Regions from separate parts of the Gordonia sp. KTR9 genome, predicted to be linked through region 3. Evidence: riboswitches for the same ligand, from Rfam matches in the RefSeq annotation. Region 3 holds a riboswitch; each other region holds the start of a gene.
The links. A riboswitch is a leader RNA that binds a small molecule or an ion and turns the genes downstream of it on or off. The one in region 3 is predicted to bind thiamine pyrophosphate.
Positions count from the first base shown of each region.

Region 1: it holds a riboswitch for thiamine pyrophosphate, as region 3 does, so the genes downstream of both, thiC (phosphomethylpyrimidine synthase ThiC) here and KTR9_RS20340 (TenA family protein) in region 3, are expected to answer to the same signal.
Region 2: it holds a riboswitch for thiamine pyrophosphate, as region 3 does, so the genes downstream of both, thiO (glycine oxidase ThiO) here and KTR9_RS20340 (TenA family protein) in region 3, are expected to answer to the same signal.

Region 1 covers NC_018581.1:553,802-558,077, reverse strand. The annotation lists gene KTR9_RS03305 ((2,3-dihydroxybenzoyl)adenylate synthase) at 1-1,494, shown strand, start outside; gene KTR9_RS03300 (GNAT family N-acetyltransferase) at 1,610-1,957, opposite strand; TPP riboswitch at 2,180-2,269, shown strand; partial or broken gene thiC (phosphomethylpyrimidine synthase ThiC) at 2,277-3,966, shown strand; gene thiD (bifunctional hydroxymethylpyrimidine kinase/phosphomethylpyrimidine kinase) at 3,966-4,276, shown strand, end outside.
Region 2 covers NC_018581.1:4,875,590-4,879,865, reverse strand. The annotation lists gene KTR9_RS22545 (hypothetical protein) at 1-80, opposite strand, end outside; gene KTR9_RS22540 (NUDIX hydrolase) at 433-915, shown strand; gene KTR9_RS22535 (hypothetical protein) at 1,024-1,407, opposite strand; gene thiE (thiamine phosphate synthase) at 1,728-2,453, opposite strand; TPP riboswitch at 2,501-2,611, shown strand; gene thiO (glycine oxidase ThiO) at 2,606-3,667, shown strand; gene thiS (sulfur carrier protein ThiS) at 3,664-3,864, shown strand; gene KTR9_RS22515 (thiazole synthase) at 3,857-4,276, shown strand, end outside.
Region 3 covers NC_018581.1:4,372,994-4,377,269, reverse strand. The annotation lists gene KTR9_RS20355 (ABC transporter ATP-binding protein) at 1-117, opposite strand, end outside; gene KTR9_RS20350 (ABC transporter permease) at 114-893, opposite strand; gene KTR9_RS20345 (ABC transporter substrate-binding protein) at 899-1,927, opposite strand; gene KTR9_RS20340 (TenA family protein) at 1,912-2,622, opposite strand; TPP riboswitch at 2,610-2,705, opposite strand; gene KTR9_RS20335 (LLM class F420-dependent oxidoreductase) at 2,736-3,593, opposite strand; gene KTR9_RS20330 (TetR/AcrR family transcriptional regulator) at 3,674-4,276, opposite strand, start outside.

The DNA.
Region 1 (4,276 bases), 1.6 Mb from region 3:
GACGGTCCGCGCACGCTCACCTACGCCGAGTTCCGCGCCGCCACCCTCCGCCGCGCCGCCGGTTTCGTCGACGCCGGTCTGCAGCCGGCCCAACGGGTCGTACTGCAGCTCAACAACTCCCTCGACTTCGCCGTGACGCTGTTCGGCCTGCTGCGCGCAGGCGTCGTGCCGGTGATGACACTGCCCGCGCATCGGATCACCGAGATCGCGCACCTCGCGGCGGGCGCGGGGGCGGTCGCCTACATCGGCGAGGACGGTCGTCGTGGATTCGACTTCCGCGACCTCGCGGCCGAACTGCAGTCGCGGGTACCCGAGGTCGCACAGGTCTTCATCTCCGGCGATCCGGGCCGATTCGCGGCGCTCCCCGACGCCGATCCCGCCACCGTCGGGCTGCCGGCCGACCCCGACCCCGGATTGCCGGCCCTGTTCCTGGTGTCGGGGGGTACCACCGGCCTGCCGAAGCTCATCGCGCGCACGCACGACGATTACGACCTCAACGCGCGCCTGTCGGCTGACGTCGCCGGCCTCACCGCCGACGACACCTACCTCGTCGCGCTGCCCGCCGCACACAACTTCCCCTTGTGCTGCCCCGGGATCCTCGGCGTGTTCGGCGTCGGGGGTCATGTCGTCTTCGCCGACAACCCCAGTCCGGACAACACGTTCGACCTCATCGAACGGCACCGAGTCACCGTGACGGCACTCGTTCCCGCCCTGGCGCAACTCTGGTGCGCGGCAACCGAGTGGGAGCCGGCGGATGTCAGTTCGCTACGCCTGCTGCAGGTGGGTGGCGCCAAACTGGCCCAGCCCGATGCGGTCGCCCTCGACGAGGCCCTCGGCGACGTCGTCCAGCAGGTGTTCGGCATGGCCGAAGGGCTGATCTGCTACACCCGTCCCGGCGAACCGCGCGACCTGGTCCATCAGGTGCAGGGTTCCCCGATGTCGGAACTCGACGAGGTGCGGGTGGTCGACGAAGACGGCGCCGACGTCCCCGACGGCGTCGAAGGGGAACTGCTCGTGCGGGGGCCGTACACGATCCGCGGGTACTACCGCGCCGCGGCGCACAACGAGAAGTCGTTCACGCCGGACGGGTTCTATCGGTCCGGCGACAAGGTCACGAGACTGGCGTCGGGCCACGTCGCCGTGACCGGGCGCATCAAGGACACCATCGTGCGCGCCGGCGAGAACGTCGCCGCGGACGACGTCGAGGAGAACCTCCTCGCGCACGACTCGGTCCGGCAGGTCGCTGTGGTCGGACTCCCCGACGACGCGCTCGGTGAGAAGATCTGCGCCGCCGTGGTGCTCTCACACGAGCACCCGCCGGCCCAGCCGCTCGAACTCGCCACGATCCGGACGTTCCTCACCGGCCGCGGACTCGCGTCGTTCAAGCTGCCGGACGTGATCCGCGTCGTGACCACACTCCCGGTCACCGCGGTCGGCAAGATCGACAAAAAGGTACTTCGCGAGACACTGCTCGCCGGCCCGCCCGCTCTCTGAGGAGCGAGGCGCACGACCCCCCGCCCCCTGAGGAGCGCCCGGAGCTTGCGGAGGGCGCGTCACGAAGGGTCCGGCGACGAGCCACGAAGGACGCAGACGGCCCTCCGACGCTCGATCACACCGGGGCGAGCGTCACGATCCCGGGATGGCTGTCGAGGTAGCGCTTGGTGAACGTGCACACCGGCCGCAGGCGGGCGCCCTGCTCGCGGGCATGGTGCACGACGGTGCGGGTGAGCCGGGTGGCGAGGCCGTGTCCGCTGTACTCGTCGTAGAGCACGGTGTGCAGCACGGTGATCGTGGTCTGACCGTCGACCGTCTCGGTCGAATAGCCGAGCACACCGACCAGGTCACCGGCGACCCAGAGTTCGAATCGGTCGCGGTCGGGGTTGTGCACCACCTGCGAGATCTGTTGCAGGATCGACTTCGCCGACTGTGGTGGTCGCTGACGATGCTTACGTAGCACCCGACCCTCCTCACCTCTTGATCGCGGACATCTGATCACCGACGGGCGACTGCCGCGGCTCGACACCGACACCATCTGTGATCAGGGTCACACGCTACCTTACGGAACCGTAACTGCCGACCCCGATGGCGCTGCCGCCGAAGATCGAGACGGTTCACTCCCGCCCCGGGCCTGGCTCCGGGCGAGTCGAGGTATGGTGACGGGCGCACGACAACTACACACCGCGGGGGCTCTCACGATCACCGAGGGCTGAGATGGCGACGGGCGGTCGCCGACCGCTCGAACCTGTCCGGGTAATGCCGGCGTAGGGAGAACCGCCATGGGCACACGTGTATCCGCCACGCGCACCGACAGCGCACCCGCCGACTCCGGGTTCCTGACCCTCGGTCCCATCGAGGGCAGCACCAAGCACTATCTCTCGGTCCACGACCTGCGTGTACCGCAGCGTCGCATCCACCTCACCAACGGCGAGCATCTGGACGTCTACGACACCTCGGGCCCGTACACCGACCGGTCGGCGCGCATCGACGTCGAGCAGGGCCTCGCACCCACCCGCGACAGCTGGCACCGGCCCGAGCCGATCGACGGCGCGAGCACCCAGCTGGCCTGGGCGCGCGCCGGGATCGTCACCGACGAGATGCGGTTCATCGCCGCCCGGGAGGGCGTCGACGCCGAACTGGTCCGTTCCGAGGTGGCGATCGGACGGGCGGTGATCCCGGCGAACCATCGTCATCCCGAGTCCGAGCCGATGATCATCGGGAAGCGCTTCGCGGTGAAAGTCAATGCGAACATCGGCAATTCGGCGGTCCGCAGCTCGATTTCCGACGAGGTCGAGAAGATGGTGTGGGCGACCCGCTGGGGCGCCGACACGATCATGGACCTCTCGACCGGCGCCGACATCCACACCACCCGAGAGTGGATCATTCGCAACTCGCCCGTCCCCGTCGGGACGGTACCCGTCTATCAGGCGCTCGAGAAGGTCAACGGCGATCCCGCCTCGCTCACGTGGGAGCTGTACCGCGACACCGTGATCGAGCAGGCCGAGCAGGGCGTCGACTACATGACGGTCCATGCCGGAGTCCTGCTGCGCCACGTCCCGCTCACCGCTGAGCGGGTGACCGGAATCGTCTCCCGCGGTGGTTCGATCATGGCCGCCTGGTGCCTGGCGCATCACCGGGAGTCGTTCCTGTACACCCACTTCGACGAGCTGTGCGAGATCTTCCGCCGCTACGACATCACGTTCTCGCTCGGCGACGGCCTACGCCCGGGATCGATCGCCGACGCCAACGACGAGGCGCAGTTCGCCGAGCTCCGCACCCTCGGCGAGCTGACCACGATCGCCAAATCCCATGGCGTGCAGGTCATGATCGAGGGACCAGGGCACGTCCCCATGCACAAGATCGCGGAGAACGTACGCCTCGAGGAAGAGCTGTGCGAGGAGGCGCCGTTCTACACTCTGGGGCCCCTCGCCACCGACATCGCACCCGCATACGACCACATCACCTCGGCGATCGGTGCGGCGATGATCGCCCAGGCCGGCACCGCGATGCTCTGCTACGTGACACCGAAAGAGCATCTCCGGCCTCCCGGACCGCGACGACGTCAAGGTCGGCGTGATCACATACAAGATCGCCGCGCACTCCGCCGACCTCGCCAAGGGGCACCCGCGGGCGCAGGAACGCGACGACGCACTCAGCAAGGCGCGCTTCGAATTCCGCTGGAACGACCAGTTCAACCTCGCCCTCGATCCCGACACCGCCCGCGCCTTCCACGACGAGACACTGCCCGCCGAGCCGGCCAAGACGGCCCACTTCTGTTCCATGTGCGGCCCCAAGTTCTGCTCGATGCGGATCTCGGCGGATGTCCGCGCCTACGCCGAGGAGCACGGTCTCGTGACCACCGAGGACATCGACCGCACGATCGCGGAGGGCATGGCGGCGAAGTCGGCGGAGTTCGCCGAGGCCGGGAGCCGCGTGTATCTACCGCTCGAGACCGCAGGGGGCGCCTGATGGGCACAGTCAACGCAGGACGACGCACAGTCGACGAGAATCGACGCACGGTCGACGGAAATCAGCGCACAGTCGACGAGCAGGCCTTCGTCGGGCTCCCGATCGGCCCGCCCGGGTCTGTTCCGACTCGGGTCCTGACCATCGCCGGTTCGGATTCGGGTGGGGGTGCGGGGATTCAGGCCGACATGCGCACCTTCGCCCTGCTCGGGGTGCACGGGTGCGTCGCGGTGACCGCGGTGACGGTTCAGAACTCGCTGGGCGTCACCGGATTCGAGGAGATCACCCCACAGACCGTGGCGGCGCAGATCGA
Region 2 (4,276 bases), 500 kb from region 3:
GGGGGAGAGGCCTGCGCCGGCCGGATCGTGCGACCGCCACGCGTCAGCGCCGTCCGCACGGAGGACGCGTCGCCGGTCACCTACCTGATCCCTTCTCAAACGCTGGATCGTCTCCGGTGCGGTCGTACGGTCACCGGTTCCCCGTTCCGGATTCGCGTGGCCGGGCGATCAACGCCAGGTGTTGTGTCACTTGGGTCATCGTTCACCGGGTCGTGCGTGTTTCACCCTATGTCATCGGGCAGGGTTCGGTCCGGGTTGACCGACGCCGCGTCGCCGACCTCGGTCGTTCGGTTCGCGCTGCGTGAAACCGGCGTCTCCGCACGGTTCTCGACCCGGTGGTCGGCAGCGGTTTGCGATGTTCCTGGCAGGTGGCGCGCGTCTCACTTACGGTGGAGGCACCCGGTCGAGGCGATCGGGATGCGAGGAGGCGTGGTGCGCGGCGACGGCGACGGCTGGGTGATCGATCCCGACGGTTCACGATATTGGGGAATCCACGGCGCGGCAGGCCTGCTGTTGCGGGCGCCGCTGCCGGAGGGATCGACAGGTGTACTCCTCCAGCACCGCGCCGCGTGGTCGCATCAGGGTGGCACCTGGGCGCTGCCCGGCGGCGCCCGCGACTCGCATGAGGGCGCCATCGACACGGCGATCCGCGAGGCCCAGGAGGAAGCCGGGATCACCGGCGACGACCTGCGCGTCGTCGCGGCGGTCGTCACCCACGAATCGCCCGGCGGATGGACCTACACGACCGTCATCGCCGAGACCGACACGCCGGTCCGCACCGTCGCCAACTTCGAGTCCACCGAGCTGCGGTGGGTCGACGAGAAGCGGGTGGACCAGTTGCCGCTGCACCCCGCGTTCGGGCTCGCCTGGCCCACCCTCCGCGAGCGCATCGCGATGCTCGACCCGCAGAGCTGAGCTGGTCCTTCGGCGGGACCCTTCGAGGCTCGTCGACCTCGACGCGCTCCTTCGTCGCTCGCTCGGCCCGGCGGCTAGCGCTCCTCGCACCTCAGGGAGCAGAGGAGGTCACGCCCCGACCCGGCCGCCGTCCAGCAGCCGGTTCGCGCCCGCGACCAGCGCGTGGACGTTCGCCTCGTCGCTGCTCGCGCCCTCGCCGGCGGCCCAGGCGTGGCGGCCGTCGTTCTCGCACAGGAGGAACGTCGTGACCACGCCGTCGACGACCCGCTGATGCAGACGGACGATCTGAACGGGGGCACCGACGTCGTGGAGGATCGACGTCATCGCACCGACCGGGCCGGCGGCGACGGCGCTGCAGGACCTGATGCGGTCGGCGATCGCGAGCGACGCCCGGCACTCGACCAGGTCGCCCGAACACGACGCGACCGACCATGACCCGAGCCGGATCGTGCCGCCGCGGGAGTACTCGTCGGTGAATTCCTGCCAGGTCATCCCGGTGGCCTCCTCGTGCATTCCAGGGGGAAGCGGACGGCCGTACCGCTCGGTGAACAGATCGCCACCGCGACGGTCGTCGTGCTCATGCCACGAACAGGATCGATGAGTCAGATGAAGAGGGTGCATCTCGGTAACCGATTTCGGTCGAAGAATGGGTGACCGACGATAGAGCGCAACCGACCCGCAGCGGGGGGTCGGTCAGATTCAGACCCCGCTGCGGCGGGTTACGAGAATGCTCGTGATGCACAACATGATCGGTCCACCATAGACCCGCGACACCGACCGGGCAAACCTGTTTCGTCCCCGACGACGACTCGCTACAGCATCCCGGCGAGTTCCCGGGCCGCGGCGGTCGGGTCGGCGGCGGCGGTGATGGCGCGCACCACGACGATGCGCCGGGCCCCGAGCGCGGTGACCTCGCCGACGCGGCCGGCGTCGATCCCGCCGATGGCAAACCACGGTTTCGCCGATTGCGTTGCCCCCGAGAGCATTTCCGCAGTGGCGGACACGAGGTCGAGGCCGGCGGCGGCGCGGCCGGGTTTGGTGGGCGTGGTCCAGCACGGGCCGACGCAGAAGTAGTCGACGTCCTCGTCGGAGATCGCGGCGGAAGCCTGCTCGGGGTCGTGGGTCGAGGCGCCGATGACGACGTCGCGGCCGACGATCCGGCGGGCCGCCGACGGCGACAGGTCGCCCTGTCCCACGTGCAGGACGTCGGCGCCGGAGAGGGCCGCGATGTCGGCGCGATCGTTGACCGCCAGCAGCGCACCGTGCGCGTCGGTGATCGCCCGCAGTCGCGCGAGGATCTCGAGCTCCTCCCGCGCCTCCAGGGTCCCGAACTCGCGTTCGCCCGGCGAGTTCTTGTCGCGGAGCTGCACGATGTCGACGCCGCCCGCCAGCGCGGCGCCGACGAAATCGAGGAGGTCGCCGCGCTCGCGTCGGGCGTCGGTGCACAGGTAGAGGCGGGCCGAGGAGAGCCGACGACGACGGTCTGTCGCGTGGCCGGAATCCGCGGACCCTGACCTGGTGTGGTTCGGGGTCGTCACGCCGACCAGGCTAACCGGACACCTGACGCCCCCGCGTAGGGTGGACCGCACGAACACACGGGAGCCCGGACCGGCCGGGCTGAGAGTGCGGACCGATCCGCTGACCGTCGAACCTGATCCGGGTCATTCCGGCGAAGGAAGGTGATTCCAGCGTGAATTCCCCTCGGAAGACTGCTCACCGCACCCTGACGGTGGTGGGCGGCGGCGTCATCGGGCTGACGTGCGCACTGGCCGCGGCCGACGCCGGGTGGCGGGTTCGCGTACTCGACGCCGGAACCGACGAGCGCGCCTCGTGGGTCGCGGGTGGCATGCTCGGCTCGCTCGGCGAGGGACATCCCGGCGAAGAGGCGTCGCTCGCCCTGTCGGTGGAGTCGGTCCGGCTCTGGCCCGCGCTCGTGAAGCGGCTCGACGACCCCGCCGTCGTCACCGCCACCGACTCGCTGTTCGTCGCGGCCTCGGCCACGGACATCGAGTACCTGCGGCACCTCGCCGACTTCGTCTGGGCCGGCCAACCCCGCACCGACTCGGCGTTGCAGCCGGTGACCGGCCGCGACATCCGGGCACTCGAACCGTCGCTGAGTTCTCGTCTGGTCGGTGGCTATCGCGCGATCGGGGAGTGGTCCGTGGACAACCGGCGCCTCCTCGAGGCGTTGCGTGCCGCGGTCACGACGGCCGGCGTGGAGCTCACCACCGCCCGCGTCGGGTCCCTGGCCGATCTCGACGACCCCGGCTCCGACGGGCAGATCCTGCTCGCCGCCGGGCTCGGCACCGCGGCCCTCTGGCCCGGCGCCGACCTGCATCCGGCCAAGGGCGAGATCCTCCGGCTTCGTCGCACCCGCTGGTCCGTGCCCCCGCCCGCCCACGTCGTCCGGGCACGTCTGCACGGTCGGGCCGTCTACCTGGTGCCACGCGAGGACGGTGTCGTCGTCGGCGCCACCCAGTACGAGGCCGAGGGGTTGACCGACCGGGCGCCGCAGGCCGGTGGGGTCGCCGACCTGCTCGCCGACGCGATCGAGGTCCTGCCCGGACTGCGGACGTATGAACTGACCGAAGCGGCCGCGGGTCTGCGGCCGTGCACCGCCGACGGGTTGCCGCTCGTCGCCCGCGTGGACGCACGCACCGTCGTGGCGACCGGGCACGGACGCAATGGGATCGTCCTCGCCCCGGGTACCGCCGAGCGCGTGCTGTCGATCCTGGAAGGAGTCGAGGAATGAGTATCACGGTGAACGGCGAGAGCATGGATGTCGACGCCGACGCCTCGGTGCGCGATGTGGTCGCCGGGCTCGGGTTGCCGGACCGTGGGATCGCGGTCGCGGTGGACGGCGCGGTCGTCCCGCGCGGTCGCTGGGACCGGCACACCATGACCGACGGCGCCGTCGTCGAGATCGTCACGGCGGTGCAGGGTGGCTGACCAGTCGACACCGGACCCGTTGCGGATCGCGGGCCGCGACTTCTCGTCCCGGCTCATCACCGGCACCGGCGGCGCGTCGAATCTCGCGACCCTGGAACGCGCACTGGTCGCCTCGGGCACCGAACTCACCACCGTCGCGGTCCGCCGCGTCGACGCCGCCTCGGGTACCGGGGTCTTCGATCTGCTGCGCCGGCTCGACATCGTCGTGCTGCCCAACACGGCCGGCTGCCACACCACCGCCGAGGCGGTCCTGACCGCACAGCTGGCGCGCGAGGCGTTCGAGACCGACTGGGTCAAGCTCGAGGTGGTCGCCGACGAACGCACCCTGATGCCCGATGCCATCGAACTCGTCGACGCGGCCGCCGCCCTGGTCGGCGACGGGTTCGTCGTGCTGGCCTACACCAACGACGAC
Region 3 (4,276 bases):
GGGTTCGGCCGTGAACGAGACCGCGTCGAGGACATGCCGCCGGGGACGACCTCGGCCGGGCTGAGGGAAGGATTTCGTCAGCCGGTCCACGACGAGCCGGCGGGTCTCGTCGGTCATGACGGCGCCTTCTCGGCTCGCGCCCACGGTGCGACGACCCGTTCGACCGCGAAGGTCAGCAGGTAGAGGGAGACACTGACGAGGGCCGTCACCAGGACCGCGGCGAGCACGAGGTCGGTGCGGAACGAGTTCTTCTGCAGGCTCACGTAGATGCCGAGCCCCTGGGTGGCGCCGACGTACTCGGCGAACACGGCACCGACCACCGCGTAGGTGATGCCGATCCGCAGCGCGGTGAAGAACCGGGGCAGCGCGGAGGGCAGGCGGACGTAGCGAAAGATCTGGCGGCGAGTGGCACCCATGCTCCGCAGGAGTGCGCCGGCCTCGCGGTCGGCGGCCGCGAATCCCTCGATCAGCCCGATCGCCATCGGAAAGAAGGTGACCAGGGCGATGACCAGGACTTTGGGCAGTACGCCGAATCCGAACCAGATGACCATCAGCGGTGCGATCGCGATGATCGGCAACGTCTGCGACGCGACGAACAGGGGTACGAACGCCCGGCGCAGTACGGGGGAGAAGTCGACGATGATCGCCAGCACCCATGCCAGTACCAGCGACACCCCGAATCCGATCAGTGTGACCTGGAGAGTCGCCGCGGCATGCACCCCGATCTCGCTCCGGTGCGCCCACCCCTGCTCCGCGACACGCGACGGTGACGGCAGGAGCTGGGGCCGGATTCCGCTGAGTTCGACGTAGATCTGCCAGACCGCGACGAGGGCCGCCACCGTCACGATCGCGGGTGCCGCCCGCCGGAGACCGGTGCTAGCGGGCGGGGCCACGGCACTCAGCCCAGGTACTCATTGGTGAAGTAGGTCGACCAGTCCGGTTCGGTCGTGAGCGGAGCGCCGTCCGGACCGGTGAGAAGTCCACTGCGGTAGAGGAATCCGGAGTTGCCGGCCCATTGTTCCAGCGTTTGCGTGCCGACCTTGCCCTCGGCATCCTTCATGTACCGGTCGGCGAGCATCCGCTGGCTCTCGATCACCAGCTGTTCGTCGTTGAACGCGCCGGGGTTGGCCTCGATGAGGTCGCGGGCGGCCGCGTCCGGGTCGTCGGCCGCGGCCTGGTAGCCGCGTTGCAGCGCCCGTACGAACTTCGCCGCACGCTCCGGATTCTCCGCCAGCCAGTCCTCGTTGGCGTCGACGACGATCGCGTAGGCCTCCGGGAATCCGAAGTCGGTGTAGTGGAAGTACTTCATCGGGGTTCCGTGATGCTCGGCCTCGATGCCCTCCCAGGCGAGGTAGGAGACGGTGAAGTCCGCCCGCCCCGAGTAGACGGCCTCGTACGCGGAGGTGCCGAGGGTCACCGACGTGAAATCTCCTGTGCCGCCGTCGTTCCGGATCACCTGCTTGAGGGTCTCTTCCTCGCCGGGGTCGCCGAACCCGGCATATGTCCTGCCGTCGAGGTCCTTCGGGCTCGCGATGTCGTCACGACCGGCCCGAACCCCGATACCCGTCGCCCATCGCTGCAGCGGCGCGAGCACGGAGATCGTGTGCGCGCCCGAGGCCCGGGAGAAGGTGGACGAGTTGTGGGTGCTGATCCCGAACTGGGCGTTCCCCGCGTCCACGACGGTGTCGACGGCGGTGTTGTTGTAGGGCAGTATCTCGACGTCCAGCCCGGACTCGGCGAAGAAGCCGCGCTGTTGCGCCACGAACAGTCCCGTGTGGTTGGTGTTCGGGGTCCAGTCGAGCGCGAATCGGATGGTGTCGTCGGAGGCGGAGTCCGACCCGCACGCGGTGGCTGTCGACAACACCGCGATCGCGACGACGAACCCGGCGAGGATGCGGTGCACGCGGCCGATCATGCGGCGGGCCATGCGTAGGGGTGCAACGCGGTGTCCCAGAACATGAGCTCGTACCGGGTGGCGACGGTGAACGCCGCGGTCATCGCGGCCTGCTCGTCCGCGCCGGCGGACGCCGCTGCCGCATCCACCAATTCCCTTGCCCGAGCGGCGGACTCCTGGAACTCCGGGGCGTCGTAGGTGGTCACCCACTGTGCATAGGGATGGTTCGGGTCGGCGGCGAGAACCGCGGCGGCGTTCGCGGCAAGTCCTCGGCCGACATCGGCGTAGATCCAGAAGCAGGGCAGTGCGGCGGCCGCGCCGACCGCGTACGACTCGGTCGCGGCGGTGGCGATCAGATAGGACACGTACCCGAGGCAGGCGGTCGACGGCTCGGGTTCACCCTGCCGCGGCGGCAACTGGCCTCCCTCGAGCAGGTCGCCGTGCAGGGTGACCTCGACGGCGGCCGCGGTTGCCGACGAATTCGCCCAGAACGCCGCGGTCTGCGGATCCGGCGACTTCGACGCCAGGATCGCGAGTGCTCTCGAGTACCCGGCCAGGTACAGGGAATCCTGTTCCAGGTAGGTGCGGAACACCTCGAGGGGCAACGTCCCGTCCCCGAGGCGGCGCAGGAACTCGAGATCGTCGATCGCCGCCCTCAGGTCGGAGGTCTGGTCCCACAGCTGATCGGTGAAGCGGCCGGTATCGGACAAAAGCGTACGCAAAGACATGACATCCCTTCGCCAGCATTACCTGGTCAGGTTCTCGGGTCTCATCTCAGCCCCGCGGTCGCGGAGCACCCCGTGTCAGAACGGAACCAGGCTAGCAGAAGGGAGCAGGGGGCCTAGACGACCGCGGGCTCGATGCCCAGCTTGCCGGCCAGCTTCGCGAGGTATCCGGTCGCGCGCTCGACCGAGTCGTCGGGCAGGCCGTACAGCACTGTCGTGACCCCGATCTCGCGCCATTTCTCGAGCTTCTCGGGGACCGGCCGGAAGTCGAGGACGACGATCTCGGGCTCGCCGTCGCGGCCGGCGTCGGACCAGATCTGCTTGAGCAGGGACACCGATCCCTCGATGTCCTCCTCGCCGGGGGTGGTGATCCACCCATCGGCACTGCGCGCGATCCACTTGAAGTTCTTCTCGTTGCCCGCCGCGCCCACCTGCACCGGGATGTGCGACTGGGTCGACTTGGGCCACGCCCAGCTGGGGCCGAAGTTGACGAACTCGCCGGCGAACTCGGCTTCTTCCTGCGTCCAGAGGGCGGTCATCGCCTCGAGGTATTCCCGGAGCATGGTCCGCCGCCGCTTCGGCGGCACGTCGTGGTCGGCGAGTTCGTCGAGATTCCAGCCGAATCCGACACCGAGAGTGACTCTTCCGTCGGAGATGTGATCGAGCGTCGCGATGGTCTTGGCGAGAGTGATGGGGTCGGACTGCACCGGCAGGGCCACCGCGGTGGCGAGTCGGATGCGTTCGGTCACGGCTGCCGCGGCGGCGAGTGACGTCCAGGGGTCCAGGGTGCGCATGTAGCGCTCGTCGGGAAGGGTCTCGTCGCCGGTGCGGGGGTGTGCGGCGTCGCGTCGCGTCGGAATGTGTCCGTGTTCGGGGACGTAGTACGACGCGAACCCCGCATCCTCGATGAGCGGAGCCAGGACATGGGGCTTGAGCCCCCGGTCACTGGTGAACTGCACGATCCCGAAATCCATGTGGCCCTCCGACGGCGTCGTTCGGTCGTCCGCACGATCCGGACGGTTGACTGGACACCAGTCTAGGTGATCGGCGTCACTCAGGCCAGGGGTGGCCGGTGGGCGCCGGCCGTTCGATCACGCGGATGTGTGGACAGCGCCGGCATGACGAAGAGGTCCAGGTGACGCCGGATCTGCCCGGCGTCGTCGATGTCGAGTGCCTCGCCGGGCGAGGTGCCGAGGCTGATCAGCACGCGCGCAACCCATTCGGACACCTCGCGCAGATCGTGCGCGGGGTGTATCTCGCCCCGGTCGACGGCCTGCTCGACGAAGGGGAGCCAGAACGCCGCGAGGTCGGGGATCAGTTTGACGACGCCGACGCCCGCGCATTCGGCGAACTCGGTCGGCTCCTCGGTGCGGAGCCTCAACAGCAGCGTGCCCGGGTCGTCGTAGGCGCCTCGACCGATACGCACCCCGGCGGTGAGCTGGCCGGCCAGGTCGCCGATGGCGTCGAGCTCGGCACGGGCGTCGCGCCAGAACGATTCGGTCAGGCGGACGATCGTCGCGCCGATCATGGACGGTTTGTCCGGATAGTGCCGATACAGCCACGCGCGGGACACGCCCGCCGACTCCGCGACCTGTTGCATGGTGGTCGCCCGGATGCCCTTGTCCGCGAGCAACTTCTGCGTGGCGTCGAGCAACCG